DNA from 3 places in the Thermosipho globiformans genome. Region 2 is predicted to be linked to each of the others. Evidence: predicted binding sites of a transcription regulator. Region 2 holds the regulator's gene; each other region holds the start of a gene.
The links. Region 2 encodes HrcA, which represses chaperone genes, less so after heat shock. Its sites were predicted from a motif close to ATTAGCACTCNNANNNTNNGAGTGCTAAT; they were not measured.
Positions count from the first base shown of each region.

Region 1: a site for HrcA is predicted at 1,129-1,157, ahead of dnaK (molecular chaperone DnaK). Genes of this name have one in related genera too.
Region 3: a site for HrcA is predicted at 1,288-1,316, ahead of EO083_RS08955 (ATP-dependent Clp protease ATP-binding subunit). Genes of this name have one in related genera too.

Region 1 covers NZ_BHXD01000008.1:28,029-30,310, reverse strand. The annotation lists gene estD (esterase EstD) at 1-705, shown strand, start outside; gene EO083_RS06580 (YbjQ family protein) at 707-1,033, shown strand; gene dnaK (molecular chaperone DnaK) at 1,189-2,282, shown strand, end outside.
Region 2 covers NZ_BHXD01000004.1:2,924-5,205, forward strand. The annotation lists gene EO083_RS04135 (MFS transporter) at 1-513, shown strand, start outside; gene hrcA (heat-inducible transcriptional repressor HrcA) at 650-1,663, shown strand; gene EO083_RS04145 (nucleotide exchange factor GrpE) at 1,678-2,262, shown strand; gene dnaJ (molecular chaperone DnaJ) at 2,268-2,282, shown strand, end outside.
Region 3 covers NZ_BHXD01000015.1:23,165-25,446, reverse strand. The annotation lists gene EO083_RS08955 (ATP-dependent Clp protease ATP-binding subunit) at 1-1,260, opposite strand, end outside; gene EO083_RS08950 (sensor domain-containing diguanylate cyclase) at 1,457-2,282, shown strand, end outside.

The DNA of each region.
Region 1 (2,282 bases), on a different contig from region 2:
GCTTATGGACTTTCAAGCAATAATATAGCTGTATTAAGATATGATAAAAGGACTTTTCATCCAGAGCTTCTAAAAGACCCAAACAATATAACTGTAAAAGAGGAAGTAATAGATGATGTAGAAAATGCCGTTAAACTTTTAAAAAAAGAAGGATATAAAAAAATATATCTTTTAGGTCACAGCCTTGGAGCATATCTTGCTCCATACATAGCCTACAAAAATCAAAATATATATGGGTTAATTCTTCTTGCACCTCCTGCAAGAAATATAGAAGAAATAACACTAGATCAATTAGAATTTCTTGAAAAACTTTACTCTGGAAAAAATAAAGAAGAAATAAAAAAAGCAAAAGAAGGGGTTAAAAAAATAATAAACAACAAAGCAAGCAAAAATGAAATATTCCTTGGTGCACCAGCAAGTTATTGGTATGATCTTAGAAATTACAATCCTTTAAAATATATAAAACAATTAAAAATTCCAGTACTAATGCTTTTTGGAGAAAATGACTATCAAGTTCCTACAAAAGAATTAGAAATTTTCAAAAAAGAACTTTCAGAAAAGAAAAATATTAAAATTAAAATGTATTCTAATCTGACACATATTTTTACTCCAGGTGAAAAATCTCCATATTCATATTATATTGAAAATCATGTTAGTAAAAATGTAATCGAGGATATCGTATCATTTATAGAAGGGAGGAATTAAAATGATAATAACTACAACAGAAAATATACCAGATTATGAAATTGTTGAAATATTAGGAATTGTAATGGGAAATATAGTTCAATCAAAACATTTAGGAAAAGACATCGCTGCCGCATTTAAAACCCTTGCTGGTGGAGAAATTAAAGCATATACAGAAATGATGACAGAAGCAAGAAACAAAGCAATAGAAAGAATGATAGACGAAGCAGAAAAAATAGGAGCAGATGCTGTGGTAAATGTAAGATTTTCAAGTTCTTCAGTAATGAGTGGTGCCGCAGAAATGCTTGCTTACGGAACCGCTGTAAAGATTAAAAAGTCAAATGAATAACAAACTTATGTAACAATTGCTATAATTTTTAGTAAATTTTAAATTACAACCAAGAATGCCTCTATTTATAGGCATTCTTGATTTTTATTATCTATATTATCACTCTTGACAAAAGACTGCTAATATCATATAATATGTATCGGGAGGTGAAAGATATGGCAAATAAAAAAGAATATGTCGTAGGTATAGACCTGGGGACAACAAATAGTGTTATTGCTTGGATGAAACCAGACTCTTCAGTTGAAGTTATACCAAATGCTGAAGGTGCAAGAACAACTCCATCAATAGTTGCATTCAGTAAAACCGGTGAAATCCTTGTAGGTGAACCCGCAAAAAGGCAACTCATATTAAATTCTGAAAGAACTATTAAATCAATAAAAAGAAAAATGGGAACCGATTATAAAGTAAAAATCGATGACAAAGATTATACTCCACAAGAAATCAGTGCATTTATACTAAAGAAGCTAAAAAGAGACGCAGAAGAATACTTGGGTGGAGAAGTTAAAAAAGCTGTCATCACATGTCCTGCATATTTCAATGATGCTCAAAGACAGGCAACAAAAGAAGCTGGTATAATCGCTGGTTTTGAAGTCTTAAGAATTATAAATGAACCAACTGCAGCAGCACTTGCATACGGTCTTGACAAAAAAGGAAAAGAAGAAAAAGTTCTCGTATACGACTTAGGTGGAGGTACATTTGACGTTTCAATACTTGAAATTGGAGATGGAGTCATTCAAGTTGTTGCAACTTCCGGTAATAACCACCTTGGTGGTGACGATTTTGACCAAAGAATAATCGATTGGCTTGCAGAAGAATTTAAAAAACAACACGGTGTCGATTTAAGAGAGGATAAGCAAGCTCTTCAAAGATTGAGAGATGCTGCTGAAAAAGCGAAGATTGAACTTTCAAGCAAACTTGAAACTGATATAAGCTTGCCATACATAACAGCTACAGCAGAAGGTCCATTGCATCTTGAAATGAGACTAACACGTTCAATGTTTGAATCCTTAACAAGGGATCTTGTTGAAATGACAAGGAAGCCTGTTGAACAAGCACTTTCAGATGCTAAATTAAAACCAGAAGATATCGATGAAATAATCCTTGTAGGTGGTATGACAAGAGTTCCAATGGTTCAAAAATTCATCAAAGAAATATTTGGTAAAGATCCTAACAGAGGAGTCAATCCAGACGAAGCAGTAGCAGTTGGTGCAGCAATTCAAGCAGCTATTCTTGCAGGGGAAGAAGGAGC
Region 2 (2,282 bases):
ATATATTATGCATTATTTTCATGGGCACCAAAGATATTTATTGCAAGTTTAAGGATAACTATAACAAAGGCAAAATGGTATACATTCTTTGTCTATCTTGCACAGCTTCCAGGATATCTTTCTGTTGCTTATTTGATTGAAAAGTGGGGACGTAAAAAAACTCTTGCGACATATTTCATGGGTATGGGTTTATCTTCTTTCCTTTTGTTACTCGCAACTGGCAATTTGAGCTTTCTGTTTATAGTATTGGTTCTTTCATTTTTCACTTTGGGAGTTTGGGGACTTGTGTACGCATATACTCCCGAGCTGTTTCCAACTTCGTTTAGAGGAACTGCAAATGGTGTTGCAGGTGCAACTGCAAGAATAGCAGGAATTATTGCACCATACTTTACCGGTTATTTTGTTGACAAATCTATAGTTGCGGCCCTTTCGTTTGTTTCTTTATTTGCAATATTTGCAGCAGTTATAACTCTTGTATTGGGAGTAGAGACAAAAGATAAAGCAGTAAATTAAATATAGGTAATATTTTTAAAAATTTGGGCTCCAAATATGGAGCCTTTATTTTATTTGACTGTAAAATCGTTTTGTGATATACTATTATCAGACAAAAAGATAGAGTGATAAGATAGCTGATAAGTGGGGTGAGAAAATGAAAGAATTGTCTACAAGACAAGAGCAGATTTTATATTGTCTTGTAAGAGAATATGTAAAATCTGGAGCCCCGGTAAGTTCTCAAAAGATTTTAGAGTCTACAAATCTTGAGTGGAGTGGTGCAACTGTAAGAAATGATATGAGGAAGTTAGATTATCTTGGATACGTATTTCAGCCACATACTTCTGCGGGAAGAGTTCCGACAGATAAAGGTTTAAGATTTTACGTAAATGAAATATTAAAACTTAGAAAAGAAACAAAAAAATCAGGAAGTTCTATGGATGTCAGTATAGATTTTCCAATAGGTGACTTGGATAAGATTATTCAAGGTGCCGCAAAGCTACTTGCGACTACAGTTAAAGCTTTCGTTATAATTGAAAAACCTAATCCTATGTATTTAAGAATTCGAAGAGTTGTTTTAACACCGGTAACTAAAAACTTTTCCATTGTTAATATAATTACCGAGCTTGGACTTACATCAGTCCTTCCAATTCAGCATTCAGAAATTTACAATATCCAAGAAATTGAAGAATTTTTAAACAAAAGCCTTGATGGAATTTTGCTTAGTGAATTTAGGGCTAAGCTGAAAGAGGTTGTTGAAAGATTTTCATGGGTTGGAGGAAGGTTGAAGGAATTTATTGAACTTTCAGAAAAGATAGCTTCTGAAAAGTATGAAGAATATATAACAGAGGGTGTTTTTAATCTTGTTAATGCAAAAAGATTCGATGAAGACAAATTAAAAGAGATTGTTAGATTTTCAACGAATGAAGAATATTATTCTAAGATTTTTGAACTTGGAGAAGGAGTATTCATTGGAAAAGAGCATAATATTAAAAACTTCGAGCAATATTCAATTTTGATAATGCCTTACTTTGTCTTTAACAGAGAAGTTGGAAAAATAGCTGTTATTTTTGATAAATTTAGTGATTACAACAGAGTATTCGATAGCGTGGAATATGTTGTGAATAGATTAACTGAATACTTTACTGTTGTTGCAAGAAATGTTGAATAATGGAGGTGGAAGATATGGAAAAAAAGGAAATTAAAAAAGAAAAAATGATTGAAAATGAAAAAGTTGAAAATGTTAAAGAGGATGCTAATAAAGAAAAGAAAGAAAAGGAAAAAGATTTAGAGAAAATAATTGATGAACAATCAAAAAAGATTGAAGAACTTGAAAACCAGTTAAAAGAATTTGAAAATTACGCTAGAATTTTAAAATCTCAATTTGAAAATTATAAAAAAGATGTTACAAGGGAAAAGGAACAAATTTCTATTTCAACAATTGGTAGAATTGTTGAAAAATTAGTTCCTATAATTGATGATTTTAAAAGGGCATTTAAAAATGTTGATGATGAGACTAAGAAAACACAATTTTTCAAAGGAATGGAAATTATATACAAAAACTTATTTAAAATACTAGAAGGACTTGGTTTGCAGGAAATTAAAGTTGGAGATAAATTCGACCCGTTTGAGCATGAGGCTGTAGAAAGAGTTGAGGATGAAGAAAAAGAAGAATATTCAATTGTTGAAATTGTAGAAGATGGTTACAAATTCAATGGACGAGTTCTAAAACCTGTGAAGGTGAAGGTCTCGATTAAGCCTAGGAGGTGAACTATATGGCCAAAAAAGAC
Region 3 (2,282 bases), on a different contig from region 2:
AAGTTCATCTATTTTTTCACTCAAAGATTTTATTTTTTCCTTTAATTCAGTCAATTTTGGATCACTATTTCTCAAACTTACTTTTGCAGCGGCCTCATCTATTAAATCTATTGCCTTGTCTGGCATAAATCTGTCCTGGATATACTTTGCTGAAAGTTTTGCAGCAGCTTCAATAGCATCATCTGTTATCTTAATATCATGATGTTTTTCATATGTTTCGCGCAATCCCTTTAGTATCTCTATGGTTTCCTCTACACTTGGTTCTTCAACAAGCACTGGTTGGAACCTTCTTGCAAGAGCCTTGTCTTTTTCAATGTGTTTTCTATATTCTTCGAGTGTAGTTGCACCTATGGCATGAAGTTCTCCTCTTGCAAGTGCCGGTTTAAGCATATTCGATGCATCCATTGCACCTTCTGCTGCACCAGCTCCAACAATGGTGTGTAGCTCATCAATGAATAGAATAACATTATCTTTCATCTTTTTAATCTCTTCCATTACTTTCTTTAAACGCTCTTCAAATTCTCCTCTGTACTTGCTTCCTGCAAGCATTTTTCCTAAATCAAGCATTAAAATTTTCTTATTCTTCAGCTTTTCAGGAACTTTACCTTCAACAATTCTTTGAGCAAGGCCTTCAACAATTGCAGTTTTTCCAACACCTGGATCTCCAATAAGGACTGGGTTGTTCTTTGTTTTTCTTGAAAGAATTTCAATTACCCTTTCAATTTCTTTTTCCCTTCCAATAACTGGTGAAAGCTTTCCTTCCTTTGCCAATTTTGTTAAATCAGTGGTATACTTTGCTAACACATTTCCCTCACTACCAATTTCTCCCGAGTCTGCTAGCTCTTTAACCGCTTTTAAAACCGAATCATAAGTTACATTGTACTTTGATAATATTGCTGCACATTGAGTTGAAGCATCCTTTAGAACAGCTAATAAAAAGTGAACTGGTGATACTTTACTTGAGCCTAATAACTTACTTTCTTTCCTTGAAAGTTCAAAAATCCTAGATAGCTCATTTGACATGTAAACACCAGATGATGAACCGTAGTAAACCCCATATTGGCTTTCAATTAATTCTTCTAACCTATCTTCGATTTCTTCAGTAGGTACATTTAACGTTTCAAATATTTTTTGAATGTTTTCATCTTGAAGAATTTCATATAATACATGCTCGGGTTTTAACAGGTTCTGCCTTCTTTGAGATAAGCGTTCTGCCGCTTGCTGGACTAATTCTTGCATCCTTTCATCTAAATATCTCATATATCTCACCTCCGAAAAATTTTTCTTTTTATCAGTCATATATTTAGACTGATAACATATGGAAGGGTTCAAATTTTTAATGTAAATTTTTTGTTAACGAAAGTAACAATAAATAAAATTTAGTTTCTGTGATATAATATTGATTGAGTAAATAATTATAATCTAAAATGTAAATAAAAATAAAGGAGAAAAATTAATGTTAATCTTTTTATTTATTTTAGCTTTAACTTTAATTTCATTGTTATTTTATATCGTTAGAATTATAAAGTTAACAAAACTTTTATACAGCACTGCCAAAAGTGATTCTTACGTTATAATTTTGAAAAACTCCAAAATTTTATACTGTAATAAATCAATAAAAGAAATTTTTGAAAAACACGGGATAGATATAAATGATTTTAAAAACTTTTCTTATAAAAAGATAAATTTTTATACCAATAAATATCCTTTTTTAAAAGACTTTTTTGAAAAACTTAGTGCGAATTTTAAAGAAAAACTTTTTGAATACGAAACAACTATCTCCTTTTCTGATGAATCTTATAAAATCAAATTTAGAAGAGAAAAAAGTAAAACAAATGTTTATTCCGTATTATTAATTACAAACGTATTCTCAAACATAAAAGAATATACAGACGAATTAATAAGTTCAATTTATAAAATTCCTGAAGAATTTTTTAACCTAACAACTTCGGATACTTCAACGTATGAACTTGTAGATTATTTCTTTAATTTTCTTTCCAGTCAAAATATAATCGACTCATTAGCCGTTGGAATTAGACAGATTGATGGCTCAATTAATATAATTTATGGAAAAATTGGAGATAGAAAACTTAAAAATTTCATTGTTAAGGACAAAACCCTAATTTCATATGTTATAGACACCGGCAAAAAATTATACGTAAAAAATTTAGATGAAATTAACTTCCCCAAAGAATATAAGTTAATGAAAATAATTGATAAACCTTACTCAATGTACGGTATACCATTATTAATCGAAAAAAAAGTATTTGGAGCGGTGCTAT